DNA from 3 places in the Shewanella sp. 10N.286.54.B9 genome. Region 3 is predicted to be linked to each of the others. Evidence: predicted binding sites of a transcription regulator. Region 3 holds the regulator's gene; each other region holds the start of a gene.
The links. Region 3 encodes sigma-54, which starts transcription at its own class of promoters, with help from an activator protein. Its sites were predicted from a motif close to GTTGGCACGNNNNTNGNNT; they were not measured.

Region 1: the regulator sigma-54 is predicted to act here: its motif matches at 3,322-3,340, upstream of glnA (glutamate--ammonia ligase).
Region 2: the regulator sigma-54 is predicted to act here: its motif matches at 2,154-2,172, upstream of AB4135_RS14870 (flagellar hook-length control protein FliK).

Annotation. Positions count from the first base shown of each region.
Region 1 is NZ_JBFRIY010000004.1:70,781-81,140, forward strand. It holds gene AB4135_RS01355 (DUF418 domain-containing protein) at 1-26, shown strand, start outside; gene typA (translational GTPase TypA) at 873-2,717, opposite strand; gene glnA (glutamate--ammonia ligase) at 3,423-4,832, shown strand; gene AB4135_RS01370 (carbohydrate-binding family V/XII) at 5,005-7,185, shown strand; gene AB4135_RS01375 (dicarboxylate/amino acid:cation symporter) at 7,352-8,569, shown strand; gene AB4135_RS01380 (hypothetical protein) at 8,751-9,179, shown strand; gene AB4135_RS01385 (helix-turn-helix domain-containing protein) at 9,229-9,543, shown strand; gene AB4135_RS01390 (WD40/YVTN/BNR-like repeat-containing protein) at 9,616-10,360, opposite strand, start outside.
Region 2 is NZ_JBFRIY010000040.1:28,507-38,866, reverse strand. It holds gene fliL (flagellar basal body-associated protein FliL) at 1-391, opposite strand, end outside; gene AB4135_RS14870 (flagellar hook-length control protein FliK) at 484-2,046, opposite strand; gene fliJ (flagellar export protein FliJ) at 2,216-2,662, opposite strand; gene fliI (flagellar protein export ATPase FliI) at 2,671-4,011, opposite strand; gene fliH (flagellar assembly protein FliH) at 3,980-4,942, opposite strand; gene fliG (flagellar motor switch protein FliG) at 4,942-5,997, opposite strand; gene fliF (flagellar basal-body MS-ring/collar protein FliF) at 5,987-7,684, opposite strand; gene fliE (flagellar hook-basal body complex protein FliE) at 7,719-8,051, opposite strand; gene AB4135_RS14835 (sigma-54-dependent transcriptional regulator) at 8,847-10,202, opposite strand; gene AB4135_RS14830 (PAS domain-containing sensor histidine kinase) at 10,206-10,360, opposite strand, start outside.
Region 3 is NZ_JBFRIY010000017.1:13,485-23,844, reverse strand. It holds gene mlaE (lipid asymmetry maintenance ABC transporter permease subunit MlaE) at 1-440, opposite strand, end outside; gene AB4135_RS05960 (ATP-binding cassette domain-containing protein) at 427-1,239, opposite strand; gene AB4135_RS05955 (calcium/sodium antiporter) at 1,415-2,374, shown strand; gene AB4135_RS05950 (KpsF/GutQ family sugar-phosphate isomerase) at 2,421-3,398, shown strand; gene kdsC (3-deoxy-manno-octulosonate-8-phosphatase KdsC) at 3,400-3,951, shown strand; gene lptC (LPS export ABC transporter periplasmic protein LptC) at 3,948-4,505, shown strand; gene lptA (lipopolysaccharide transport periplasmic protein LptA) at 4,570-5,118, shown strand; gene lptB (LPS export ABC transporter ATP-binding protein) at 5,115-5,846, shown strand; gene AB4135_RS05925 (RNA polymerase factor sigma-54) at 5,983-7,494, shown strand; gene hpf (ribosome hibernation promoting factor) at 7,525-7,812, shown strand; gene ptsN (PTS IIA-like nitrogen regulatory protein PtsN) at 7,815-8,258, shown strand; gene rapZ (RNase adapter RapZ) at 8,724-9,578, shown strand; gene AB4135_RS05905 (HPr family phosphocarrier protein) at 9,565-9,840, shown strand; gene mgtE (magnesium transporter) at 9,972-10,360, shown strand, end outside.

The DNA of each region.
Region 1 (10,360 bases), on a different contig from region 3:
CGTCAATAGCAGCAACTGACAGCTGATATTATCCGCTGCTTAAGTTAGCAGCGATGCAAATGAAGCTTATTCACTCAATAATAAAAGAACTTTATGAACAGCAGTATAACTGAAAGTAAGCCACTAGCTTTTATCTGGTTTTCAGTGGCGTTATTAATATCTGTCCTTAGCGTTTGCTTTGCGATAAATGACGCACTAATGCTCGTCCCTAGTTTTCTTGGTTTGGCGGTTATACATATATATGTAGGCCGCCAAAGATTAACTAAATATCAAATACCTGATGCACAATATAAAAAAGTGATCCAAACGCTAGGAATATTTGTAGTTATCACATCTGGGAGTGTTGCGGGGTTTTATCAACTTAGCGCAGCTTAACTCTTTCTGACAAGCTAAAGTGACAACAGCCTATCAAAAAGGAAATGCCAATAAATGAATGGGGCAATCTTACTCATAAAGTGTTGGCCATGTATTAATACCAGCACTACCCATGACTAAATGGATTTAGGAATACCAAGCAATATCGGGAATATTTCAGGTTCCATGGGTATTGGCATAAATGTTCTGACCTCCAAGGACGGAGGGAATGCCAATAAATGAATGGAACACTCTTACTCATAAAGGGTTGGCCAGACATAAATCCCCTCCTAGCACATCCTGTACTTCGGGGATAAATACATCTGACCGCCAAGGATGGTGGGAATGCTAATAAATGAATGGAACATTTATGGCCATGTATAAATACCAGCACTACCCATCCATGGGTACTGGCATAAATGTTCCAGACATAAAAAAGCCCCGAGCATTTGCATGCTCAGGGCTTTTATAACGTTACGCTTGAAACAAACTAACTGCGCAGCATTAGCTGCAGCAAATTATTTTGCGTCTTTAGCAGTACGGTTATGACGCTTACGCTCATTCTCAGTCAAGTAACGCTTACGAACACGGATGTTCTCTGGAGTTACTTCTACTAGCTCGTCATCATCGATGAACTCAAGCGCTTGCTCAAGTGTCATTTCGATATGCGGAGTTAGTACCTGTGCTTCATCAGTACCTGATGCACGCATGTTGGTAAGCTGCTTACCTTTCAAACAGTTAACTGTAAGATCGTTAGCGCGAGCATGTAGACCAACTACTTGACCTTCATAAACTTCTGCAGCGTGAGTGATAAATAGACGACCACGCTCTTGAAGGTTAAACAATGCAAATGTTAGTGCTTTACCGGTTGCGTTTGAGATCAATACGCCACGAGCACGTTGACCAATATCGCCGCCTTTCACTGGACCGTAATGGTCGAATGAATGGTAGATAAGACCTGTACCAGAAGTCGCTGTCATGAACTCAGTTTGGAAACCGATTAGACCACGGCTAGGAATAACGAAATCGATACGTACACGACCCTTACCATCTAGCTGCATGTCACGCATGTCACCTTTACGGGTACCAAGCTTCTCGATTACTGCACCTTGATGCTCTTCTTCAACATCAACAGTCAAAGTTTCGTATGGTTCGCACATCTCGCCATCGATCTCTTTTTCGATAACTTCTGGACGAGATACAGCTAGCTCATAACCTTCACGACGCATGTTTTCAATCAAGATTGAAAGGTGAAGTTCACCACGACCCGATACGCGGAAACGATCTGGGCTGTCAGTTTCTTCAACGCGAAGTGCAACGTTGTGTACTAGCTCCTGCTCTAGACGCTCAAGGATGTTACGTGAAGTGACGTACTTACCTTCTTTACCCGCGAATGGAGAAGTGTTGACTTGGAAAGTCATTGTTAGTGTTGGCTCATCAACAGACAATGCAGGCAGTGCTTCTACTGTTGTAGGTGCACAGATTGTGTCTGAAATTTGTAGCTGACCAAGACCAGTAATTGCAACGATGTCGCCCGCATTTGCTTCAGCAACTTCGTGACGCTCAAGACCCATGTAACCAAGCACTTGGCCCATTTTACCGTTACGTGTCTTACCGTCAGCACCAATAACGGTGACCTGCTGGTTAGTTTTAACGCTACCACGCTTGATGCGACCAATACCGATAACACCCACGTATGAGTTGTAATCGATTTGCGAGATTTGCATCTGGAAATCACCTTCAGCATCAGCATCTGGTGAAGAAACTTTTTCAACGATAGTTTCGAAAAGCGGTGTCATGTTGTCGCTTGTTTCGTCTGGATCTAACGTTGCAAAACCGTTTAATGCAGAGGCATAAACGATTGGGAAGTCTAGCTGCTCGTCAGTTGCGCCTAAGTTGTCGAACAAGTCGAATACTTGGTCGATAACCCAATCAGGACGTGCGCCTGGGCGGTCAATCTTGTTAATAACAACGATTGGCTTAAGACCTTGAGCAAATGCTTTCTTGGTCACGAAGCGAGTTTGTGGCATTGGGCCATCTACTGCGTCAACGAGTAGCAATACTGAGTCAACCATAGATAGAACACGCTCTACCTCGCCACCGAAATCGGCGTGACCAGGGGTATCAACGATGTTGATACGGTAATCGTTCCACTTGATGGCAGTGTTCTTGGCCAGAATCGTGATACCACGTTCTTTTTCAAGATCATTTGAATCCATCACCCGCTCAGTGGCTTCTCCTCGAGACTCAAGGGTTCCTGACTGCGCCAGCATCTTATCAACCAAGGTAGTCTTACCATGGTCAACGTGTGCAATAATGGCGATGTTACGTAAATTCTCTAACACGGCTAAACCTCTTACCATCGGTATAAAAATATAGGGGGTACTGACAACTGCTAAACCAAACTAGTATAGTAGTTGCAATAAAAAGCGTGACATTCTACTCTAGGTAGCGAGTATCTCACAGGATTATTTTTAACCAATCGTTAAAAATAACGCTTGCGCGTTGCTTTTCTTCGCCATAACGCCCGCTTTATATACACTTTTTATCAATCACTTTTATGACATTAATTCTACTCTACCTCTCTGTTGCAGTGCTCCTTTCGGCTGTTTGAGGTGATTTTTCGTCATTGTGCTACCAAATATCCTGTTTAATTTGTTTTTAACAGCATCTCCTTGTTTTAGGCATTTCAATATAGATGCCCTTCTACAACACTTTACTGTCTTGTATTGAAATAACACTTATCTATATTTGGTCGAGTTTTGTTTGACTTACACCCTATAAAAAATTCTTCTGCTTGCTATTCTGAGCGCCAGCTTTTGTATTTAGATAAGTTGCTTCTAAATAGATTGCACGATTATGACGCACGCACCAAAATGATCCATCAAGCGCACCATTATAGTGCAAAAAACTGCAGCGCAAGTTATTGCCGCAGCCTATAATTGATTAATATCAATTGGTTATAGGTTTGGCACAACTATCGCTTTAAACAAAGCAGAATCGCACTATGCGCTAAACATTAAGATAAGAACAAGGGATAACCCTTTACCCTACTCGGAGACTTTAGAATGTCAGCTGAATCAGTTTTACAACAACTAAAAGAATTAGAAGTTAAGTTTGTTGATTTGCGTTTTACCGACACCATAGGTAAAGAGCAACATGTTTCAATTCCTAGCCATCAGGTTGATGAAGACTTTTTCGAAGACGGTAAGATGTTCGATGGTTCTTCAATCTCAGGATGGAAAGGCATTAACGAATCAGACATGGTATTAATGCCAGATGCTGCAAGTTTCGTACTTGACCCTTTCACTGCGGAAACAACAGCTAACATTCGTTGTGACATCTTAAACCCAGGCACTATGACAGGTTACAACCGTGACCCTCGCTCAATTGCTAAGAAAGCGGAAGACTACTTACGCTCTACAGGTATCGCTGATACTGTATTGATTGGTCCAGAGCCAGAGTTTTTCCTATTTGACGATGTTAAATATGGCGCTGACATGTCTGGCTGTTTCTACAAAGTAGATGCAGAAGAAGCAGCTTGGAACTCAGGTACTAGCTACGAAGATGGCAACAAAGGTCACCGTCCAGGTGTTAAAGGCGGTTACTTCCCAGTAGCGCCTGTTGATTCATCACAAGATATCCGTAGTGCTATGTGTTTAGTACTTGAAGAGATGGGCCAAGTTGTTGAAGCGCATCACCATGAAGTAGCAACTGCTGGTCAAAACGAAATTGCGACTCGCTTTAATACTCTTACGCTTAAGGCTGATGAAGTTCAGGTGCTTAAGTACGTTATTCATAACGTTGCTCACGCTTACAATAAGACAGCTACGTTTATGCCTAAGCCAATCGTTGGTGACAACGGCAGCGGTATGCACGTTCACCAGTCTCTAGCGAAAGATGGCGTTAACATCTTTGCTGGTGACAAGTACGGCGGATTGAGCGAAACAGCACTATTTTACATCGGTGGTATCATCAAGCATGCGCGTGCAATTAACGCATTTGCTAACCCATCAACTAACTCTTACAAGCGTCTTATCCCGCACTTTGAAGCGCCAGTAATGCTAGCTTACTCAGCAGCTAACCGTAGCGCTTCAATCCGTATCCCTGTGGTACCAAGTGCAAAAGCTCGTCGTATTGAGCTACGTTTTGGTGACCCAATGGCAAATCCATACTTAGCATTCTCTGCAATGTTAATGGCTGGCCTTGACGGTATCCAAAACAAGATCCACCCAGGTGAAGCAATGGATAAAGATCTTTATGATCTTCCAGCTGAAGAAGCGGCTGAAATCCCAACTGTTGCTACTTCACTAGAAAATGCACTTGAGTGTCTAGATGCTGACCGTGAGTTCTTGACTCGTGGCGACGTATTCAGCAACGACTTCATTGATTCTTACATCAAACTTAAGTCAGTTGACGTTGAGCGTGTGAACCAAACAACTCACCCAGTTGAATTCGAGCTTTACTACAGCTTGTAATATATAAGCCGCTGTAATGGCTTAACGGGTACAAAATACAAAGCCCTAAGCAGAAATGCTTAGGGCTTTTTTGTGCTTACAATTCAAGCGTTTCTTTTTTGTACAATGCGACTACAATGATCAACAGCTATAGTTATGACAGTAAGTACTTGTCACACAAGAAGGAACTGCTATGCCTGCCGGGATCTACGCTCAATGCCGCTTCATTTTTGCCGCTTTCACACTGATGTTGATTGGCCTAATTAATGCTAACGCTATTGAGTGGCCACAGGAGGTGACCGCTAAAGAGGGCAACATTGTGGTGTATCAGCCGCAACCAGAATCGCTAGACGGCAATATCTTGCAAGGGCGCGCCGCGATGTCTTTAGAGCTCATCGATAGAGACGAGCCTATTTTTGGGGCCTTCTGGTTTAGTGCTCGCATTGACACCAGCACCGAGAATGCAACCGTTAGGGATGTAAGAGTGACTCGTGTACGCTGGCCGGAGTCAACTGAAGCCGACGAACAACGCTTTACTGAAGTGGTAGAGAGCTCCATTGGCAGCAGTAGCTTTACTATCTCGATGGAGCGCCTGTCAGCCAGCCTTGCCAACGCCAAACAGGAAAAACAAAGCCTAGAGAATATTAAAAATGATGCGCCGAACATTGTTTTTCGTCAGCAACTTACAGTACTTCTCTCCTATGATGGTTCACCGCAATTTAGAGAGATCGAAAATAGCCCTTATGAGCGAGCGTTAAACACGCCCTTTGCCGTGGCGCGCAACAAACAAACCAAAAAAATGTACCTAAGCAGTGGTACTTTTTGGTACACAGCAGACAACCCTATGGGGCCTTGGCAAGTTACCGAGTACCCACCTGAAGATTTAGTCAAGATGTTGCCAAAGCCCGAGGATTCAGAAGCAAAAAGTAGCGGGACGGCGCCAGCTGTAATCGCAGTTAGCACTCCAACAGAATTGGTGGCAACCGATGGCAAACCCAGATGGAAGAGCCTAACCGAAGGTAAGTTGCTTTATGTCAGTAATACTGAGACTGCTTGGATAAGAGAGGTCTCTTCCGGTGACATGTATCTGTTACTTTCTGGCCGCTGGTTTCAAGCTAAAAAAGAAGCTGGGCCATGGGCCTTTGTCCGTGCAGATAAACTTCCCCCTAGCTTTAATGATATTCCACCCGAATCAGACATTGGTGGATTAAGGGTATCCGTCGCGGGCACAACCGAAGCGGATCAAGCGATGCTTGATGCCCAAATTCCGCAAACAGCAGCGATTAAACGCAGTGAGGCCAAACTCAACGTTGAATATGATGGTGAGCCAAAATTTGATGCGATCCCCGGCACAAAAGTCGCTTACGCTGTCAATACGGCAACCCAAGTGCTAAAAATAAATGGTCAATACTACGCTGTCGACAATGCCGTTTGGTTTGTTGCCTCTGCTGCCAAGGGACCATGGAAAGTTGCTGACAATGTGCCGACTGACGAAATAGCAAAAATTCCGCCAAGTTCGCCAGTTTACAACACCACCTATGTCGAGATTTATGACTCAACACCCGAGGTTGTCTATGTCGGTTATACCCCAGGCTATATGTGGTCTTACCCTTATTACGGCGTCCCGGTATATGGCACAGGTTGGTATTACCCTCCCTATTGGGGACGTTACTACTACCCTCGCCCACCAACCTGGGGGCTGCATGTTGGCTATAACCCGTGGACCGGCTGGAATGTGGGCGTAAGTTGGAGCAACGGCTTTTTCAGGGTTGGGGTTGGTTGGAGTGCAGGTTGGGGTAACCATTATTATCCCGGCCGTTGCTGTGGTGGCTACTACGGTGGTGGTTACCGACGCCCAGTGGTCATAAACACTGGCGACATCAACATCGGCAATAGCGTCAGTATTGGCAATAGAACTAACATCTCTAATAAGGTTGCGCGTAACAATAATATTTCCGGTAATCGTGTCGGTAAAAACAACCTGTATAATCGCCCTGAGAATAGAGTTCGCAATGCAGATACCACTAAAATAAACAGCAATTTCAAACAAGCCACTCACAATAAAGATCGCGCCAACAATGTTTTTGCTGATAAAAATGGTAACGTAGCACGAGACTTGAACGGTGAATGGCAAAGCCGTGACAAAGGTAGTTGGACTCCCGCACCAGCAACTAGAGACAGAGTTGAAACAGGATTAAATAATCGCAATGTCAATCAACCTGTGACGCTGCCTTCTAGACCAAATACCGAATTAAACAGGTCTAACAATATGAATAGGCAGATGAATAACCGTAACTTTGACCGTGAAAGCCTAAACCGCTCCCGCAATGCTCGCCAGCATGGTATGGCGCGTGAAGGCCGCAGAGGACGCTAATCCCGCTTTGATCATAATAAAAGGCTTGCACACCGCAAGCCTTTTATATTTCCATACCTATCTCGCCCTGACTAAGTTGACACCCTGTTAATGGCTCGTTAGTTTAACTGTTAAAACACACCATAAGTCAGTGTTCTGACGTTAAATAATAAGTGGTTCCTGATCTATGTGGCAAAAACTTCAACCCTATCGTTCTTCGATAATCCTTTTGTCAGCACTACTTATTGGTGGCGCTATCGGTATCGTGTTACCCGACTTGGCTTTATCGCTAAAACCTATAGGCCAAGTGTTTCTAAACTTGCTGTTTATGATCATTGTACCGCTAGTAGCGATTAGTGTGACCTCGTCTATTGCACGTATGACGGATCTAAAAAAGCTAGGCATTATTCTTATCACACTATTCATGGTATCCATTGCGATGGCAATTATTCCTGCGGTATCGATTGTCGGGTTAGCATTGGCTTTTGACCCTGCACAAGGCGTGGTACTCGATCTGCATCAGCAGGTTGAAGCGGGAGCTGGCAACATGGATTTTGTTGGACTGCTGACCACTAATGACTTTGTCGGCTTACTGTCAAAATCTAACATACTGGCACTGATCATCATGTCAGTCATTGCAGGCATTGCGATTGGTCAATCAGGCAAAGACGGCGAGAAAGTCTCTGCCATGCTCGACAGCCTCAATACTGTAATCATGAAAATCGTCTCTATATTAATGGTCGCAGCGCCTGTGGGTTTAGGCGCTTACTTTGCCTCAACCATGGCCAGCCAAGATACCGAGCTACTCAGCACCTTTGCTCGCGCAATTGGCTTATTCTTTGTCGCAGCCTTTTTCTACTTTACTGTTGGTTCAACAATTTACGCATGGCTTGGTGGCGGAGTAAAAGGTGTTAGCCAGTTTTGGAGAAATGCGGTTGACCCATCGGTCACAGCATTAGGCACCAGCTCCTCATTAGCCACATTGCCAGTCAATATTCGCGCAGCAAATAAGATGGGGATAAAAGAAGAGATCGCAGACATCTGCCTGCCTCTATTAGTTAATCTCAATAAAGGCGGCGCTTCAATGACTACCGCATTGAAGATTGTTTTTATCTATTCGATATTAGGCTTAGATTTTAGCGCTGATGTTTTTGCTCTCACCGTACTTATCTCAGTGCTATCCGCCTTTATTATAAGTGGCGTACCTGGAGGGGCTTTTTTAGGGGAGATTTTTATAGTGACCACCCTCGGGCTCCCCATCGAAGTGATCCCAATTCTAGTCATTATTGGTGCAGTCACCGACGCCCCAGCAACGTTAATCAATGTCATTCACGACCTTAATGCCACGCAGATCATCGAACGCATAAATGGTAAGCGCTATAAAAGCGCCACAACTAGTGAATAAGTGCCGATAACAACATGAGTAATTAAAATATATTTAAACGACTATTATCAACCACTTAAAAACACGACACTTGGCGTGTCATATGCCTATTGTGCGACTGTCATATCAATGACGGCGTAGATTATAGGAATTTGTGTTCAACTTGCTGCAATTCAAATGCAAACACAGCGAGGAGCACATTATGGAAAACTCAATCACTCGACATAAAATGGATACCACTATGGATATGGCGACGATTACCAATGGATATTGGTACTATTTTGAAGATGCCGGAGTGCGCATTACTGCTCACGGTTCAGGGTATTCAGGCCAAGAAACTGTCTATGTCAATGACGAGGTTGTGAGTGACAAGCGCAACCTTGGAATGAAAAGCTCGCACGAGTTCTGCCATATGGGCAATGATTACGAGGTGAGATTTCAAGTAACCAATCTTCTTACTGCCACTGTAGCTTGCGCCCTTTATAAAAATGGCGAGTATGTCACTACAGAAACCAAAGCCTACCGTAATATGGATGGCAAATCAGCCCTTAAGCAAATATCGATTTTTTTCATCGCTGGACTTATTTTTGGTGGGGTAGCGGCTTGGTTAGCCCATCGATTTATAGCTTGATTAAATGCCAGAGATATCGAAAAAACTAAAGGAGCTAGCGGAGTAAAATATGGAGATTGATGCGATAACCGTAAAAGCACTGCGCCAGTCTAAAGGCTGGACACAACAGCATCTGGCCGATGCTTGTGCTATTAGCTTACGCACGGTTCAGCGAGTAGAAAAAGAGGGCAGCGCATCAAGTGAGACATTGTTGGGTTTGTGTGCGGTGCTGGAGGTTGAACAAAAGAATTTGTTACAGATCCCAATTCCCGACCGCCAACAGATGCAACAAGTCTCTTTGCGGTCTCAATCAATAATACTCGCTATTGCAGTGGTGTGTGGTGGCTGTATAGGTGCCATTATCACCTATCTAGCACTAAGCTAACACAAAGCCCAAGTTAAATACTTGGGCTTTGTGTTATATCTTCTTAATACTGTTAAAAATTTGCCTTGGCAATTACTGCCTTTGAGGCATGGTAAATACTGCAACTCTGCCGTCATGCCCAGCAGCAACCACGCTGTCATTATCAATGGCCAGCGAATAGTAACCTTGCTTTAATCCGTCTATCTGCAGCGACTGCCAACTGTAACCATGGTCAAATGAAATATCTGTTGCGAGCTTTCCCGTTACGATACAAGTCGTTTGATAACAAACCATCGCAGTTCTGAGACCTGGGGTAGATTTTCGGGTTTTATGCCACACTTTATTCTTTAAATATACGATATTGGCATCATGTTTATCCCGTTGCTGGTAGTCACCACCAACCACAAAAATATCATTAACGCTATTTTTAGAAATGCCATATCCGCCAGCAGTTTGGGTGTCATCGAACAAGGGGATATGCGTTCGTTGCCAGTACTCACCATAATCTTGCGAGGTATAAATAGAACTGCTATACCCTCCTGTGGTAAACCACGCCTGACCCGCTTCACCGACCATAAGGGTGTTACCACTAGCGGCAAATGCAACTTCACGATCCAATAATTCCGGTAACCTGCCACGGGCAATTCGCTGCCAACTCTTTCCACCATCACGTGTGCGCAAGATAACAAAGCAACCGTCAACCGGATCGCCTAACAACAATCCATTGTTTCGATCCCAAAAAGCAATCGAATCAAAAAAGCCTGCTTGATGTTTGTTTTGCAACAATAACTGCCATGAAGCGCCCTGATCTTCGGTAATGTAGAGTTTAGATAGCTCG
Region 2 (10,360 bases), on a different contig from region 3:
GTTTTTGCACATCCGCGCCACTAAAAGTGGTTAATAACGCATCTTCAATTAATGGGATGTGCTTTTTAATCAATACATCATCATCTTTACCACGTACCATTAGCTGAACCTTGATCTCAACGAGTCGAGTTCGGCCATTACCAGGCAAGTTAAACAGAAATGGTCGTGGCATTGCCGCGTAAAAGGCTTCCCTTTTATCCGATACTTGCTCTTCGGCAACAACCTCTCCATTGCTAGTTTGATCTGCAGTCTCATCGCCACTTAATAGCAACCACAGTGTTACTGCGATGATAACAATAAGTACTGCTGCAATGCTGCCAAATAAAATTAACTTCTTCTTACTTTTAGGCTTGTCACTGACTTCAAGCTCTAATGATTCTTCTTCTGCCATCTGCTTTCCCTAACTGGACTTCTATGCACTTGCTTAACTCGGTCAACGTCACAAGTTAAGCCAAGTTTTTAACTGTGCTATAGGTTACCTGCTTATGCGTAATAATCTATACCTGAAGCAGAACTTGTTGCTTGATTTGCGCCAACAATCAGCTCTTCTGCTGAAATTTCATCCATTTCAGCGCTACTATTGCCCCCGCTGTCTCTATCACCTTGGAATGATTGGTCATTACCTCTGTCACCTTGTGATACTTGGCCATCGGTCAATTGCATACCTTGTTCGGCCAGCATTTCACGTAATCTAGGCATTGCTTGTTCAACGAGATCTCGAGTTTGATGTTGGCTGACTTGAAATTGCACTTGAGTGGTATCACCTTGAACTTGGATCCGTACCATCATACTGCCAAGCTCTGCAGGATCGAGTCTGATCTCAGCATGTTGCACCCCTTGACTAACCATAGTCAGCAACTGCTGCTTCATTACTGGAGAAAATCGCTGGATCATCTCCTGCATTTGAGAAGCTTGATCAGCGTGTTGTTTCAGCGCCAGCTGGATCTGCTGTGGTTCAACTCGGGTTAAACTCTGCTGAATTTGCAAATTATGCGCTTGCAGGCCCGATACTGTCTTAATATCTTGGGTAGAAACCTCTTCATTGCCGCTAGCAAGATTCGCTTCCAACCCCATTTGAATCGGGGTCAATCTCACTGACAACTCGGCGCCTTTAAGCTGCTCTGCCGCCATACTATTGGCTGTATTCGCCAGTTTTCCATTATTGCTATTCTCTATATCAGCTCGCTTTGCAACCGCTTCTGTAGTGCTTGTTGCAGCAGCCGCTGCTGTTTGAATGGCAGCTTCTTTGCCTAGAATATCGCGACTTTCCGCTTTGGTGCTCGGATCGATTGCTTGCTGTGTTAATGCCTCAGTCGTAGCGCCATTACTTGTTTGTTTAGAACCGTTTAGATTGCTGTTGTTCACTTCTAAACCACTAGAAGTATTCGCTTTATTTGTAGAAGTGTTATGCCCATCTGCAGAGTTCATTATTGCTGCATTTGCCGCTGGTACGATGGCATATTGCGCTAATAGCTTACCATCGGCATCTAAAATATGACTTTGTGCTAGTAACGCTTCAAGTTCCGCCTGCGGCATTTCAGTTAATGCTTGTTCGGATATGCCAGTTTGTAAGCTTAGTGCTTGTAAGATCTCATCAGATAACTCAGTGGTTATGTCTGAGTCACTGTTATCAGTTTCTTCGGCGCTAGCTTTCGATATCGCAAGCTCTGCATTAGTGTCATCGCCTAACGGCAACTCTTCGCCGTCAGCGGCAATCACTGAGTCAGTATTCGCATCAGCGCTGACAGGAAAGTTGTTGGCAAGGTTAATTTGAGCCAGTACCTGATTAACATCATCACTGTTTGACTCTTCATTACTGTTGGCGTTTTTCAAGTCGCCTTGTTTTACTTTATCCGCCGCGGTCGTGGTTGATGCAGCGTTTCCATCTATTTTATTTTGCTCAGCCGTAACGCCCTCTTTGCTGGCCTTTTCAAGTGCCACAGAGAAATTATCACCTTCAGCGCTCAGTTCAGGTTTTGCGCTAGCGGTCTTTTTAGCACTGGCGGCATCGGCACTACTGAGTAATATATTGGTCATCTGCTGCATAACTTCTCCGTCAGCGTCCCATCAAAGCAAAATAGATCGTTTAGTTGAGTAATTAGCGTCAAAATATCGGCTTAAATGCCCGCTTAAATTACTTATTATCTACTTAAAAGCAATTATGATGCCAACAAAGCCGTGGATATTGAACAGTTTGAAAGCTATCGGGATAAACCTAGCGACGGGACTTACGGTAAAACTGCTGTGAGGCAAACTCATCAACCATTTTCTGCTCTCTGCGTTGTTCAGCCAACTGCGCTTTTTCGGCTTTATTCGCCAGTAAAAGCTCTACGGCTTTGCGCTTTTGCTGTTTTTCTTGCCAGTGAGCTTGGCGATGTTGCTGTTGGGTGTTTGCTTCTTGAACGGAATTGACTTGCTGCACAATGGCATCGTCGACCTGACGTACAAATTGATGAAACTGATGATAGTAACTGGCGCTGATATTTTTACCTTGCTGCTGCTCCATCTGTTTCATGTAATCTAACCGATAGTCTTGCAACGCCTTTAGCTGGCTTTGTCTGCGCTGTAACTCTAATTGAGCGGCACGAAGTTGCAGTGAGGCTTGTTCTTCTGCCTCTTGATTTAGTTTAAGAACGGTAAACAGCGGATCGACTTTAGCCATGACTTAGTTTATACCTGACATTGTGCGCCCAACTGACTCAACATAAGCGTACTACTGTCAAAGGTAATAGCATCTTTCATCGTTTGGCGTAAAAACGCATTCATAGCGGGCTGTAGGCGAATTGCATTGTCAATTCGAGGATCGCTACCTTGGGTATAAGCACCAATAGAGATAAGGTCTTTGTTCTGTTGATAAAGCGAATATACCTGCTTGACTCGACGCATCGCCTCTAAGTGTTCTGTCGTTATCACCATCGGCGCGACACGACTAATGGATGCTTCGATATCAATCGCCGGGTAGTGACCTGAATCGGCCAGCGAACGGGAAAGAACGATATGGCCGTCAAGGATTGCACGCGATGCATCAGCGATGGGATCTTGTAGATCATCCCCTTCTGTCAGAACCGTGTAAAAAGCAGTTATCGAGCCCTGTTTACCACCGCCATTACCCGCCCTTTCCACCAGCTTAGGTAATTTGGCAAATACTGATGGCGGATAGCCTTTAGTTGCAGGTGGTTCACCGACTGCCAGCGCTATTTCGCGCTGCGCCTGAGCGTAGCGGGTTAAGCTATCCATCAGTAGCAGCACGCTGTAACCCATGTCGCGAAAATACTCTGCGATTCGCGTCGATGTTTCACAGGCGCGCAGTCGCATTAATGGTGAGGTATCAGCAGGCGCTGCAACAACGACCGAGCGGGCGCGGCCTTCGGGGCCTAAAATCTCTTCAATAAACTCTTTAACTTCACGGCCACGCTCTCCCACTAATCCCACCACAATAATGTCAGCGGTAGTGCCGCGGGTCATCATACCTAACAGCACACTTTTACCGACTCCTGAACCGGCAAACAAGCCCATTCGCTGACCTTTGCCTACGGTCAACATTGAGTTAATGGCGCGTACACCAACATCGAGCGGTTCACTAATGGCGCGTCGTGCTAAGGGGTTTATTGCAGGAGCGTGAGTCGGTGCTTTTTGGTCTGTTTGCAGATTGCCTAAGCCATCAATCGGCAGGCCACTGCCGTCAAGTACTCGGCCTAATAAAGCCAGTCCAACACTTAAACCTGACTGTTGTCCTAGTGGGGTAACTTTTGCCCCTGGCAGCACGCCACTAAGCTCTTCAATTGGCATTAAGTAAAGCAGCTCATCATCAAAGCCTATCACCTCGGCGACAAGCTCACCAGACATGGTTTCGATAGAGCAAAGACTGCCAACTGAAGCGCGGCAGCCGGTGGCTTCTAGCGTTAAACCTACCACACGAACTAGCTGTCCACTGGCTTCGGCCACAAAAGGGTTAATCTTATTGTGGTGCTGCGCGAGTTTACTGCGCAGTCGGTGTTGGCGTGTTGGCATGTTCACCTTCGGCGACTGGGACGGGTTCTTGAGTTTGCTGCTGTTGTTGTGTCTCCATTGCTGGAGCCGAATTAGACTCTGCACTCTCAACAGCAACTTGCTTACTCGCTCTGTGATTAAGTAGCGTTTCCTCTTGCTGCTCTTTTTGCTGCAATAGATCTTGCTGAGTTTTTTCTAACTCAAAAAAGACATGTTGAATGCGAGTATCGACTGTCATATCGATATGACTGCGGCCGCTGCTAATAATACAGTCGCCAGCGGATAAGCTTGGATCGGCTTCGATATCCCAGCGGTTTTTTTCTAATTGCGCTGCACTATAGAGCCCGCTAATCAATGCTTCGTCATCAGGCGTCACTCTGATATTCACTTGTTGCTGTTTAATCGGCAGCGAGTCTACACCTTGGCGCAGTGCACTTAATATATGTTCAGGGTGTGTTTTAAGCTCGTGACCGATAACGGCTTTAGCGAGACTCATAGAGGTGGAGAGTAATTCTTTCTCAATTTCGGTATCGAGAATGCTCAGCGGTTGCTCAAATTGCTCAAGTAATGCTTCAAAGCGTTGTAACATCTCGGCGGCGGCTTGTAGCCCTGCTTCATGCCCCTGTTCTTTTCCTTGCTCAAATCCTTCGCTATGGCCTTGCTCTAGCCCTGCTAAACGACCTTTTTCAAGCCCCTCAGCATGTCCTGCCTCTTGTCCTTGAACAAAGCCTTCGCGCTCTGCATCGGCACGAATATCTTCGATTTCGGTCAATGTGGGCGGTAAAATCGTTTCAGCTTCGCCTTCATCATCAATGTCGATGCTTGAGCCATGTCGACCAAACATGTTCAGCGATGAAGCATCTACCGCTTGGCTAATATCGGGCAGATCCCAGTGACCAAACTCATCAGTGGTATTAACCGTTGCCCCTTTGGGCTCTTTTGGGTCAGCCATTATAAGAACTCTTCACCGCCACCACCACCGAGCATCAACTCGCCACTTTCACTCAATCGGCGTGCTATCGATAAGATCTCTTTTTGCGCCACTTCAACTTCGCTGATCCTAATGGGTCCCATCGCTTCTAAATCATCACGCAGCAATTCAGCCGCCCGTTTAGACATATTACCAAGGAGCTTCTCTTTGAGTTGATCATCAGTGCCTTTTAGCGCCTTCATTAGTACATCTTGCTGCACTTCTCGAAGCAGCACTTGAATACCCATGTCGTCAACATCACTTAAGTTCTCAAACACAAACATAAGGTCTTGGATCTGCTGCGCCATCTCTTCATCAGACTCTCGCATCGTTTCCATTAGATGACTTTCAACGCCAGTATCGAGGTAGTTCATGATATTTGCCGCCGCTTTGAGGCCGCCCATCTTCGCCGCTTGTGCGCCGCCTTGACCAGCAAACTGTTTCTCCATGATATCGTTGAGCTCTTGCAGTGCTGCTGGCTGCACCTCTTCAAGATTAGCAATTCGCATCATCAGATCTAAGCGAGTATTTTCTGGGAACTGAGCGAAAATTTCTGCGGCTTGATCGGGTTCTAAATAGGATAAAACAATAGTCTGGATCTGCGGATGTTCATTTTGAATGATAGTGGCAACTTGACGGGCATCCATCCACTTAAGGGAGTCGAGGCCTTTCGCTCCACTGCCCATGATGATCTGTTCAATCAGGTTACCCGCTTTATCTTCGCCTAACGCAGCAGTCAAAGCCTTACGAACGAACTCTTCGCTATTAAAACCGATAGAGGAGTATTTTTGAATATCGTCCAAAAATAGCTTATGCACCCCGATGACCTTTTCTTGGCCAAAGTCCTGCATTGCAGCCATTGCCATACCGACCTTCTGCACCTGTTTTGGCTCCAGGTGTTTCAATATAGAAGCGGCATCACTCTCGCTCAAGCTCAGCAACAATATGGCTGTTTTCTCGATACCGTTTAAATCTTCTGGCTTAAACCCAGGTACAGGTGTTACTGCTTGCCCCTCTATGGGAGTATTATTTGTCATCTTCAATTAACCAATTTTTCACGACTTGAGTCGATAGTTCAGGTTCATTCGCGACAATCGCGCGGATGGCTTTAATCATGTCATCATCTTTATGCAAGTCAGGAATTAAAATCGAGCCGTCATCGGCATAACTGTATTCGGCTTCAGGGCGCTCTAACATACCTAAGGTATCAGCAGCATATTGGTCTTCAATCTCAGCCAGTTCATCGCCCATTTTCGGCTCTTCTGGCAGTTTAGCGCTATCTGGGTAAACAATACGCTTAAGCATTGGACTGATGATAAACATCACTATCGCTAATGCAACTAAGGTACCTAAGCCTAATTTTACCGCACGCCAAAACCAAGGTTGTTCCCACATTTCTGGTGCTGGCGCATCTTCTATTAACTGATCCATAAACGGCACTGTGACAACTTCAATCATGTCACCGCGTTGAGTGTTAAAACCAACGGCACCTTCGAGTAAACGGCGAATGTTTGCCAGCTCTTGCTCGGTGCGAGGGACGCGCGTTACGCTGCCATCTTCGGCCGCAGGCGCATTTTTGAAATCAACAGCGACCGATACGCTGACACGTCTTAATGTGCCTACTTGCTGACGAGTGTGACTGATAGTGGTATCAAGTTCAAAGTTGCGCGTGGCTTCTTTATGGCTGCTACCACTGCTAACAGACGTTGTTTCTGTACCTACTTCTTCAGGGATATCAGAGTTCATCGGTGGCTGATTAGACAATGCCCCCGGGATCCCGCCAGTGGTCCCACCATTCGAATTATTTTCAACAACCATCTCACTGCGCAGTGCCGGTAAGTCTGGATTGTAACGCTTAGCGGTTTGCTCTACTGCAGTAAAGTCCATGCTAACGTCGACTTGCGAGGTAAAGTTTTCAGGGCCTAGAATCGGCATCAAAATTGACTCTACCTTGTTACGGTATTCTGATTCTTTCTGTTGAACAATTTCCAGCTCACGACGAGCAATCGCTGACACGCCATCTTGGCTGCCTGAATTTAATAGACGACCATTTGAATCAGTGACGGTGACTTTATTCGGCTCTAGATTGTGAACCGCAGATGCGACGATATCGACTATCGAATCGACCTCTTCTTGGCCAAGACCACCACGGCGAGTGTTAACAACTACTGTAGCGCTTGGTTTAGAGCGATTTCGAGCAAACACATTTTCTTTTGGCAAGGCTAAGATGACTTTGGCGCGGCTAACACTTTTAAGCTCTTCAATAGCACGAGCAAGGTTCTGCTCCTGACTGTGTTTAAGGCGAGCTTGCTCCATACGCTGGCTAACACCAAAACCACTGTCTTTACTTAAATAGTCATCATTGGCAGCAGCTTGATCTAAACCGGCGCGGCTTAGCATCATTTTTACATCTTGATATTTATCTTCAGGGACTTTTACCACATCGCCTTGGATCTGGTATTTAATTTTATTTTTATCGAGTTCATCGAGTACTTGAACCATCTCTTGCGTACTCATTTGTCCTAAAGGACGGTATTCAGGCTCTTGTGCCCAAATCATCACAAAAACAGCTAATGCTAAACAGATAGCCAAGGCTAATATCATGGTCACTTGGCGTAACATGTCGATATTGCCAATCGATCCCATCACACCTGGCTTATGTTCCTCTTGAACGCCACTAGACTGCCCTGCAGCAGCGATATTTGAACCTGTTCCTACGACCATTTCTGTACTCACAATTGCTACCTGCTGTTAGGGCCTAAACAGGCATACTCATAATGTCTTTATAAGCTTCTACGAGCTTATTTCTTACTTGCACGGTTGCTTCAAAAGCAACGCTCGATTTTTCACGCGCGATAACCGTATCAGATAATGTCACTGTGGTATCGCCCATATCAAGGCGAGTGGCTAAATTAGATGCATTTGACTGAAGTTCGCTCACATTTCCAACAGCTTGAGAGAGAAGTTGACCAAAATCAGCGCCTGAAGTGTTGTTCACTTGGCGGGCAACACTTGTTTGAGTGCCTTGAGTACCGATTTGACCGTTAAGTGACTGCATCTCTTGCAGTAAAGAATTAGCGCCGATTTGCATAACTATCTCCCAATGTCGTTTTCTTGACGAAAATCTTAATTGAACTAGATAAAGCAGAAATCGTGCCAGAATGTTGAAAGCAGGAAAAGCAGGTTCTAGGGGCTAGCAAGATGAAGCAATCTTAGACGTATCAGCTTAAAGTACGCGGCTACGTCACTACGGAACGCTTCGCTTTCGGTAAAAACTAATAATGAGAAAAGCGACGGCATAAATACCGACCTACTTAAAAAGAAGGTTCTAGGTTCGAGTATTAGTGGTTTTAGGTGCTAGGGACTAGCAAGACGAGACAATCTTAGACGTATCAGCTTAAAGTACGCGGCTACGTCACTACGGAGCGCTTCGCTTCCGGTAAAAACTAAAAAAGAGAAAAACGACGGCATAAATGCCGACCTACTTAAAAAGAAGATTCTAGGTTCGAGTATTAGTGGTTTTAGGTGCTAGGGACTAGCAAGACGAGACAATCTTAGACGTATCAGCTTAAAGTACGCGGCTACGTCACTACGGAGCGCTTCGCTTCCGGTAAAAACTAAAAAAGAGCAAAGCGACGGCATAAATGCCGACCTACTTAAAAAGAAGATTCTATGCCCGAGTGTTAGCGGTTCTAGACTCTAGGCTCGAGTATTAGCCGTTCTAGGTTCTGCATGATAACCCATGCACAAATGCATACTCCTAGCTTTGCTCCTAGAAGCGTAGTGCCCTAGTATCTACCAGACCGAAGGCCACTCTCGAAGCGTAGCGACCTAGTATCTACAAGACCGAAGGCCACTCTCGAAGCGTAGCGACCTTGTTCAGTAATTAAGCTGGTATTTCAATCCCAGAGTCACGCATTTTAGCCATTTTATAGCGTAATGTGCGGGCACTGATCCCCAACTTTTCGGCCACGTCTTTACGACTGCCGTTGCACTGGCTTAGTGTCTCTAAAATGATCACATGTTCCTGCGCTTTAAGTTCATTCCCTAAGCCGTCAAGCTCATTGCTCTTAGTCTCCTCTTCTTCCGAGTTAACCTCCGCAGTTAATGAGATATCGCAAGAATCGATAATAATGTCAGCAATGGTTATTTCAGTCCCGACACTCAATATAAGTGCTCGCTGTACCACATTATCAAGTTCTCGAACGTTACCAGGCCAGCGGTGTGTCAATAGTCGCCGGGAGGCACATTCTGCCAACTCAGGGACTTCAGTTCTGTTCATCGCCGTTGCATGGCGACTAATTAAGTGTCTTGCCAAAGGTAAAATATCAGCTGGACGCTGATTCAGCGCAGGCCATGTTAACGGGAAAACATTAATTCGATAGTAAAGGTCTTCTCTGAATTCGCCAGCCTCAGCCATCGCTTTTAGATCTCGGTTAGAGGTTGCTAGTACCCGCACATTCAATTTAATGGTTTTGCGTCCGCCTAAACGCTCAACTTCACGCTCTTGCAGTACTCGCAGTAACTTAGCTTGCAGACCCACTTCCATCTCAGAAATTTCATCCAGCAGTAACGTACCGCCTTGTGCCTGCTCAAACTTTCCGGGGCAAGCTTGATATGCGCCGGTAAACGCCCCTTTCTCGTAGCCAAACAAAGTCGCTTCCAGCATATTTTCTGGAATTGCCGCACAGTTAATTGCGACAAATGGCTCTGTCGCACGCTGACTGTGTTGATGTATATAGCGAGCTAATACCTCTTTACCACTACCACTTGGGCCCATGATCATCACCGACGCATCAGATACTGCAACTCGCTGCGCTAAAGATAACAGTGCAAGGCTCTTTTCATCAGCCACAACAGGACTGCCTTCTATCGATTTTGCAGGTAGATAACGCGATACTTGATTAAGCAGCACTTCTGGTGAGAATGGTTTAGCTAAATAATCGACTGCGCCCAATTTCATGGCATTGACTGCGTTATCTATGGTCGCGTAGGCCGTCATCAATAGCATAGGTACTTTGGGATGGTACTGCTGCAGGTAATTGAGTAACCCAAGGCCGCCAATCCCCTCCATTTGCACATCGCTTATCACCATGTCAAAGCTGTCATTTTTAAGCGCTAAAATACCCGCTTCAGCCGACTCGACATCAACGCAATCATATTGCGCCAACATTAAGGTATCTAACAATGCTTCTCTTAATGAAGCATCATCTTCAACTAACAGTAATCTTCCTTCAGACATGCTCTACGCTCCAACCACTGTATCAGTGATAACTTGTGCTTTCGCCAATGGGAATTTAAGCGCAGCGGTGCAGCCTTTACCAACATGGCAGCTAAACTGCATCATGCCGCCATGGTTATTTACCACTGACTGCACAACCGCTAATCCGAGCCCTGTTC
Region 3 (10,360 bases):
GGCGCGATAATCTGCCGTAACGGATCTATCGCCATCATCTCTAAACTTGATAACTGTTCAGTGCTTTTCATCAACGCAAGTTCAGCTGTTAATGCTGAACCTGCTCGTCCAGCAAATAGCAATGCCGTGACCACAGGACCTAACTCTCGCAATAAACTCAAGGCGACCATCGGCCCCAAGCTCTCTTCTGTGCCAAAGCCTACTAAGATATTATAGCCTTGCAACGCTAGAACCATGCCAATAAAAAGCCCAGACACCAAAATGATGACCATTGACTGCACACCGATGACATACAATTGCTTAATCAGTAATGGCAGGCCTTTCTTCAATCTTGGCCGATGCGCAATGGCTCCCCAAAGCATTAATCCTGCTTTGCCAAGCCCTGTCACTAAATCAATAGCGCCGCGACCCAATTTAGCAATTTGTTCAATCAAGCCCACTTAACAACTCCTTTTTATAATCAGGCGCAGGGTAATGAAACGGCACGGGTCCGTCTGGTTCACCACCAATGAACTGTTTCAGTTGCGGGTTATCTGCTAAGCGCAGTTCATCCGGCGTGCCATGGGCAATAATTCTTTTATCTGCCAATACATAGACATAATCAGCAATTCCTAGCACCTCATCCACATCATGAGACACGACTACAGAGGTAAGATTAAGTGCATCGGACAGTTCTCGAATAAGCTTAACCAACACTCCCATAGAGATAGGGTCTTGTCCTGCAAAAGGTTCATCATAAAGGATGATTTCTGGCTCTAGTGCAATGGCGCGAGCTAAAGCCGCTCTGCGTTGCATACCACCGGATAACTCAGTAGGCATTAAATTAGCTGCGCCGCGCAGCCCAACGGCTTCAAGTTTCATCAAGACAATACGGCGTATAATGGCTTCAGGCAGACCAGAATGTTCTCTCAATGCAAAAGCGACATTATCGAATACATTGATGTCAGTGAAGAGTGCGCCACTTTGAAACAGCATACTCATACGTTTTCGCAGTGCAAACAGCTCACTTCGATTGCATTGATGCACATCTGTGCCATCAAAAAGCACCCTGCCCTTATCTGGAGTAAGTTGACCACCAATAAGCTTAAGTAAGGTTGTCTTACCGATACCGCTTGGTCCCATAATCGCAGTCACCTTGCCCGTCGGGATCGACAAACTTATATCCTCATAAATGACATGAGAACCTCGGCTAAAAGCCATATTGTGGATTTCGACCAATGAGTTATGCTTTTGAGTCATGCATGAGCCCTGCATTCGAAGTTAGAAACATCCATTTTTCCATAGCGGAAAGGAAGAAATTGTACGTAATTGGCCATTGAGGTACAACCAAATCAACACTATCTCGTCTCAATACTTTCATTTTTCTTAAATTACAGCGAAAATACGCGGCTATATCCCAAAATACTAAGAATCGATGTTATTTAATATATTTTTGTTAGTGGCTGGCTTAAGTGCTTTAGTCTGGAGTGCTGATAAGTTCGTCTACGGAGCTGCAGCCTTTGCGCGCAATTTAGGCCTTCCACCGATGTTGATCGGCTTAACCATCGTCGCGATGGGCAGCTCAGCCCCTGAAATGTTTGTCGCAGCGACAGCCTCAATGGAAGGGATGACAGATACTGCGATTGGTAATGTTCTCGGCTCAAATATTGCGAATATCACATTAATTCTAGGAATAACCGCATTACTCGGTGCTATTTCTGTCAGCTCGCAAACCCTAAGGCGCGAAATCCCGTTGATGCTAGCCGCAACGGCGATAGTGGGTTATTTTTTACACGATGGCTTTCTAACTCGTATTGAAGGTGTCTCTTTAATGGTGCTATTTTTTGCACTAATGGGCTATCTAATTTGGCATGCGTTAACCAATAAAAATCGCGATACACTGGCCATTGATGCCGACAATGAGATCCCAGCAAATGTTCCGACAAAGAAAGCCATTTTCTGGCTAGTCATTGGAATGGTACTATTACCATTGTCTGCAGATTGGATGGTGCAAGGTGCCGTTGGAATTGCCAAGGCCTACCATCTTTCAGACTTAGTTATCGGACTCACCATTATTGCAGTCGGTACCAGCTTGCCTGAGCTCGCAGCTTGTGTAGCAGGCGTGCTGAAAAAAGAAGATGACTTAGCTATCGGTAATATTGTTGGCTCTAACTTATTTAATATTTTGGCGGTACTTGCGCTACCGGGAATCATTGCACCTGGCGCAGTTGATGCCGCAGCAAGTACACGAGATTTCTACATGGTACTTGCAACAAGCAGTGCACTTGCAATACTGATCTTATTGACCGGACGCGCACGGCAACTAAAACCGTGGCACGGCGTCGTACTACTGATTACATTTGTTGCATACCAAGCGTTACTTTTCCTATCTTAAATATGGGTGCAGCAACTAAAGCAGTAAATTAAAGAGAGACCAAGAAATGGTAGATGAACAGCAGTTACGCCAATGGGGCACCAAAGTGATTGATATCGAGAAGCAAGCCCTCGATAACCTTCATCAGTATGTTGATTCGAGTGAATTTGCCCAAGCTTGCCAACTAATATTGCAATGTACGGGTAAAGTTATCGTGATGGGCATGGGTAAATCAGGCCATATCGGTAACAAAATATCAGCGACATTAGCCAGTACGGGAACCCCAGCCTTCTTCGTCCATCCAGGTGAAGCTAGCCATGGTGACTTAGGTGTTTTGAGTGAAAACGATATCGTACTTGCTATTTCAAACTCCGGTGAGTCGAGTGAAATCCTCACTTTAATGCCCGTCATTAAGCGTATGGGACTGCCGATGATATCGGTCACTGGCAAGCCAGATTCAAATATGGCAAAACTCGCACAGCTGCATCTTTGTATCGAAGTACCAGAAGAGGCATGTCCTCTCGGGTTAGCACCAACCTCAAGTACAACAGCCACTTTGGTTATGGGTGATGCATTAGCCGTTGCTTTACTGCAAGCACGCGGCTTTACCAAAGATGATTTTGCCCTTTCTCATCCAGGTGGAAGCTTAGGTCGTAAGCTATTATTAAAAGTCAGCGATGTGATGCACAGCGGTAATGAACTGCCTTTAGTAAAACATGATATTTGCATTACCGACGCGCTTTATGAGATCTCTAAAAAAGGCTTAGGCATGACGGCCATTATTGATGAAGCAAACACCTTAGTCGGGATTTTCACCGATGGCGATCTGCGTCGAGTGATTGATGCTGAGGTAAACTTACGCACTACCTCTATCGCTGATGTGATGAGTAAAGGCTGTGTCACGATTACCGATAATGTATTGGCGGCAGAAGCATTGAAAGTCATGGAAGAGAAAAATATTAACGGCCTTATTGTCATCAATTCAAAGCAACAACCCGTCGGCGCATTAAACATGCTAGATATGGTTAAAGCAGGAGTTATTTAATATGTCTAAGCAAGGATTTTACGGACCTATCAGTGATGACGTTTGGCAAGCAGCCAGCAAGATCAAACTATTGATCTGTGATGTTGATGGCGTATTTTCAGACGGTTTGGTTTACATGAGCAATGCCGGAGAGGAACTTAAAACCTTTCATACCCGCGACGGTTACGGTGTGCGTTCAGTCCTATCTAGCGGTATCAACGTGGCTATTATTACCGGCCGAAAATCACAAATTGTCACAGACAGAATGACAGCCCTCGGCGTCACTCACATCTACCAAGGCGTCGATAATAAGCTCGATCCTTACCAAGAATTGCTAGCGCTTTACGATGTACGTCCTGATGAAGTCGCCTATATCGGAGATGATATGGTTGATCTTCCCGTTATGAAAGAGGTCGGCCTCTCTGTGTGTACCGCAGACGGTCACCCATATGTGAAACAACATGCTTTGATGACGACTCACATTAAAGGCGGCCATGGTGCACTGCGCGAGCTAACAGATCTACTGCTGCTTAGCCAAGACAAATTTGAGTCTGCTCATGGGATGAGCATATGAATCGCGTCACACTAGCGATAATCGCCTTATTTGGTACGGCACTGATCCTCTATTGGCAGGTGCAGTCTAAAAAAGGTGATCAAACGTTAGACGTCGATGCAAGCGAGCGGCCCAATTACATCATCGATGACCTACGCAGCACAGAGTACAATGAAGCAGGTTTTGTAAATAGCAAGGTCACAGCCAAGCATATGGAGCACTATGAAGATGCCAGTATGACTTACTTCACAGAGCCAGTATATTTAATCTATCCCGATGATGGCCAAGCACAATGGCGCTTAAAAGCAAGCCAAGGTAGCCATAACAATTTAACCGGCAAGGTCTCATTGCAAAACAATGTTATTATCGACTCAATTAGTCCTGAAGAACCGATTCAAACATTATCGACATCTTATTTAGAGCTAGACTTAGATACCATGATAATGACCTCTGATGAAATTATTCACGTCACCGGCAATGAGTTTGTTATTCAAGGTACAGGTCTTTATGCTGACCTTAATGCTCAAAGTGTAAAACTGATCAGCGAAGTCGAAGGGATCTACGATGCTAAATAAGCTGTTCAAAAAAACCAATATACTCACTCGTACTGTCACACTAATGGCCGAGTAGAAGGAAGTTATGAAATACAATCAATCCATACTTGCAGGTCTATTGTGTCTGCTTAGCATTAGCAGCTATGCAGCTGTCGATGACCTTAAGCAAGAGGTCAAAATTGCCGCTGCAAGCCAAGAAGCCGATATCAAAAACAATCAGGTTATCTTTTTTGGCCCTGTAGAGGTGACTCAAGGCTCAATTAAAATGAAAGCTGATGAGTTGCGGGTTTTCTCTAAAGAAGCGAACTCAGGGAAAACCTTAGTCGCTACGGGTAAGCCAGCAACATACACCCAAGTCATGGAAGATGGTCGCCCCGCAACGGCAAGTGCCAAAGAGATCCGTTACGAACTCGCGACCAGAACCTTAACCTTGCTAGGTGATGCTACACTCGAACAAGAGGGTAGCCAGGTCACAGGCAACCGCATTAAGTACAATATTGGTTTACAGCAACTTATTGCTGAAAGCACCGGCCAAGGTAATGACCGAGTGATTACTATCATTCAGCCTGAAGCCTACCAAGAAGAGACTCCTGAAACCCCAGCGGAACCGATAGAAAAGCAGGAGCAGCAATGATCCAAAAAACGCTAACCGCACGCAACTTAGCTAAGAGTTATAAAAATCGAGCTGTTGTTCAAGACGTGAGTTTAACGGTAAAAACGGGGCAAATTGTCGGTCTATTAGGTCCAAATGGTGCAGGTAAAACTACAACTTTCTATATGGTTGTCGGGTTAGTGCAGAGCGACAAGGGGCAGATCTTTATTGATGAAGATGACTTAACCTTAGATCCTATGCACCTTAGGGCTCGAAAAGGTATCGGTTACCTGCCCCAAGAAGCAAGTATTTTTAGAAAACTTTCGGTCCGTGACAACATCATGGCAGTACTGCAGACTCGCAGCGATATTGATAATGAGCAGCGTGAAGCGCAGCTAGAAAGTTTACTTGAAGAGTTTCATATTACTCACATACGAGATAGCCAAGGTATGGCACTATCTGGTGGTGAACGTCGTCGAGTTGAAATTGCACGAGCGCTAGCAGCTAATCCAAAATTTATTTTGCTTGATGAACCTTTTGCAGGTGTCGATCCTATTTCGGTCATCGACATTAAAAAAATCATTGAACAGCTAAAAAGTCGCGGCCTAGGTGTGCTTATTACTGACCACAACGTTCGTGAAACATTAGACGTATGTGAACATGCATATATCGTAAGTCACGGAAATCTCATTGCAGAAGGCACGCCTGCCGAAATCTTAGACAACCAGCAGGTTAGAGCAGTGTACTTAGGTGAACAATTCAGGCTATAGTTAATCAACAACATGAGCGTTTAAAGCGCGGCACTAGTTAAGTATACTAATATAATCATAGTGTTGGGCCTTTGCGCTCTCTTCGCCAAATTAACGAGCTTCAACGTTTAATTACAGTGTAGGGAATAGCGGTAAGATGAAAGCGTCACTTCAGCTCAAAATGGGTCAGCAGCTAACCATGACTCCACAGTTACAGCAGGCTATCCGCTTACTGCAACTGTCCTCTTTAGAGCTGCAGCAAGAGATCCAGCAAGCATTAGAGTCTAATCCCCTACTCGAATTAGATGAAGAGCAATCTGACGGCGAAGCTGTCAGCAACGAAGATCGCACCACCAGCGAATCCGATAGCTACTCAGAATCTGATAGCGACAACGATTACAGCGCCAGCGCCGAAGTCGATCCCCAGCAAGATAGTGCCGCAGTAGAAACCTCTGATGCATTGACTCAAGACTCAATGCCAGATGAACTGCCGATGGATACCACCTGGGATGAAGTCTATACCGTCTCATCAAATGCAAGCTCAGGCGGAATGCGTGATGACGACATGCCATTCCAAGGTGAAACCAGCGAAGGCTTGTATGAGCACCTTGAGTGGCAAAAGAACTTAACCCCTTTCTCTGATAACGACCTCGCTATCGCCACCGCCATTATTGATGCTATTGACGAACGTGGTTACCTCACTCAAAACTGTGAAGATATTCTTGAGGCGATGGGCGATCCAGAGATAGAAATTGATGAAGTTGAAGCCGTGCTCAAACGCGTACAGCATTTCGACCCCATTGGCGTAGCCGCTCGAGACTTAAGTGAATGTCTCTTGATCCAGTTAGCTCAATATGCCGCGACCACGCCACATATTGATAATGCTCGCCTACTCATCAAAGACTACTTAGATTTAATTGCAGGGCGCGATTTTAGGCAGTTAATGCGTAAAACGAAGCTAAAAGAAGATGAGCTACGTGAAGCCATAAGCCTGATCCAAACTCTCAACCCAAGACCAGGATTAGCAGTCACACGCAGTAAAGATGAATACGTTATTCCTGATGTATCAGTGGCCAAAAAGAAAGGCCGCTGGGTGGTTGAGCTCAATCCAGATTACATGCCTAAAATCAATGTTAATCAGCATTATGCATCAATGGCTCGCAGCACTAAAAGCCAAGCTGATGGCCAGTTTATCCGTGGTCATTTGCAGGAAGCTAAGTGGTTTATCAAAAGTTTAGAAAGTCGTAATGAAACCTTATTAAAGGTCAGTAACTGCATCGTTAAATTCCAGCAAGGCTTCTTTGAATATGGCGATGAAGCCATGAAGCCAATGGTATTGAACGATATTGCAGAAGCTGTTGAGATGCATGAGTCCACCATCTCAAGGGTTACCACTCAAAAGTATATGCATACCCCAAGAGGTATTTTCGAATTAAAGTATTTCTTCTCTAGTCATGTCGGCACAGATGACGGCGGAGAGTGCTCATCTACAGCTATTAGAGCGTTTATTAAGAAGTTAGTCGCTGCTGAAAACCAAAAGAAACCATTAAGCGATAGCAAAATGGCGCAACTTTTGGCAGAACAAGGGATTAAAGTTGCTCGTCGTACTATCGCGAAATACCGTGAAGCAATGCTGATCCCGCCCTCAAACCAACGTAAGAGTTTATAACTCAAAATTAGGCACTTGGAGGAATTTTCTATGCAAATTAACCTTACTGGGCATCACATCGAGATCACTGCATCGCTGCGTGGCTATGTAGAAGAAAAGTTTACAAAGCTTGAACGTCATTTCGATCAGATCAATAATGTCCACGTCATTTTGAACGTAGAAAAAATGCAGCAGATTGCCGAGGCAAGAATCCACCTTAAAAAAGGGGAAGTTTTTGCCACTTCGGAACATGCGGACATGTATGCCGCAATCGACTCCCTGATCGATAAATTAGATCGTCAGGTTATTAAACACAAAGAGAAGCTGACCAAACACTAACGATGGAACTATGTACCATCCTGCAGCCGGAGTGCACCACCTGTGCCACTCCGGGCAGTAAGAAAAAAGTACTGGAACTCATCAGCGACATTGCCGCTGTCCAGTACCCTACTCTATCTTCACAAGAGATATTCGAGAGCCTTTTAGCTCGCGAAAAAATGGGTAGCACAGGTATAGGCAACGGAATCGCAATCCCGCATGGGCGATTGACCAATATTGACCATCCATTGGGCATATTAATCAAATGCGAAACACCGATCTCTTTTGACTCGATAGATAAGCAGCCGGTCGATATATTGTTTGCACTTTTGGTTCCTGCAGAGCAATGTGAGCAGCACCTAGCCACTTTGTCTTCAATGGCTGAAAAGCTTAACGATAAAGCTATCGTTAAGCAGTTGAGGAAAAGCAGCAGTGAATCAGAACTGTACGATTTGATCACTCAATAGCTAATTTAGTCAGGTCTTTAAGTAACCTTATGTTATACAAGTAGGTTATTTAAAGGCCTAAGTATTTATACCCGTTCTACTTGAAGATGCTCGTTTCAGAGGCTATGTGCCAGTTCAATTCTAGGCGTATTAACGTAGAAATGGTTATTCCCTTTTAAGTCAGTGCAACAACGAAGTGGGCTGGCACAAAGCCTTCTGCGATGGGCTTTAATGGGCTTTACTCTGTGTTATTGATTTTACCAAGGGAATAACCATTCGTGGCAATCAATGCCGTGATTAAAGACCATTAAATTCCCACTGAATCCTGCATATTCAGGTAGAACGGGGATATGACAACAATATTATTTATTCTCTCCTTCTTGCCTAAGCTCTTGCTTTCAACAACAAAAAAGTTAATCTATACCCTTGTACATCTTGTAAACATATATAAAACACTCATTCTAACTTCTATCAGGTAGTCAAAAGATGAAACTTGTTTTAGTCTCTGGTCGTTCCGGTTCTGGAAAATCCGTTCTTTTAAGAATGCTAGAAGATCTCGGCTATTATTGTGTCGATAATCTTCCGTTGCCGATGATGGGAACACTGTTAGAGCAGCTAACGGGTAATTCAGAACTCGTTGCGATTAGTGTCGATATTCGCAATATGCCAGAGAAAGAAACTGAGCTGGAAAAGCACCTAACCAATCTACCAGAAGGTGTGGAGTTACTCAGCTTCTTTCTAAACTCAAGCGATGAAGTATTGCTTAAACGCTACAACGAAACTCGCCGACTTCATCCGCTGTCTCATTCCAACATATCTTTGAAAGAAGCCATTCAACTTGAAGGCCGTCAGCTAGAACCATTAGCCAAAATAGTCGACCACTATATCGATACTTCAAGCCTCAACATCTACGATCTTAACGATCAAGTTCGTGAGATTTTATTGGGTAATGTTGATAAAGAGCTCATGATCAAGTTTGAGTCGTTTGGGTTTAAACATGGTATGCCAACCGAAGCCGACTTTATGTTCGACGTTAGATTCCTGCCTAACCCGCATTGGGAACCCGAGCTAAGACCAATGACAGGGCTTGATAAACCGGTACAGGACTTTCTCAATCAACGCCCGTTAGTGAATAAGTTTATCTGGCAGATAGAGAATCTACTCCGTACATGGCTTCCCGATCTAGAACGTAATAATCGCAGTTACCTGACTATTGCGATTGGCTGTACCGGAGGCCAGCATCGCTCAGTGTATGTCACCGAAAGGCTTGCCGAACACTTTAAAGATGGACGACATAAAGTGACCACTAGCCACCGCGAGTTAAAAAATGCCAACAATTGAACGGCAAGTAACCATATGTAATAAGCTTGGCCTGCATGCTAGAGCTGCTACTAAACTGGTGGTGTTAGCCTCTGAATTTGATGCTGAAATAACAATAATCCAAGGCGAAAAACAAGCATCAGCTGTAAGTGTACTAGGCTTATTAATGTTAGAGACTGGAATGGGTAAATCCATAAAGTTAGTTGCAACAGGAGCAGATGCAGAGCTAGCATTAGAGGCTATATGCCATCTAATCAATGCCAAATTTGACGAAGACAGCTAACCCCCTTTACCTGTAAAATTAATCCTTAATATCCCTGACACCAATCCAACATATTCAGAGAGCAATTTTTGACGCGATTGGTATTACTTACGTTATTATATGCGCCTTTTAAACGACCCTGAGAGGGATCCATGCCGATTGAAGTCTTAGATAATGAAACAACGGACCAACGCCTCAATCAGCTGAACAAAGCATTAGGCAGCGGAATGTTCGTTCATGTCCGCAATATGTTGCAGGACATGGCTGCTACTGATATTGCTTTTATCCTCGAGTCTTCGCCGCCACGAACTCGTCAAGTGCTCTGGCAATTGATTGACCAAGAACATACCGGTGAAATTCTCGACGAGCTGGGCGAAGAGCTAAAAGATAGTCTGATCAGTCAAATGAGTCCCGAACGAGTCGCGAAAGCGGCCAAAAGCATGGACACCGATGACTTAGCATACATTTTGAGAAGCTTACCCGACAGTGTCTTCAATGAGGTGCTGCAGTCGATGAGCACTCAAGATAGGGTCAGGGTTGA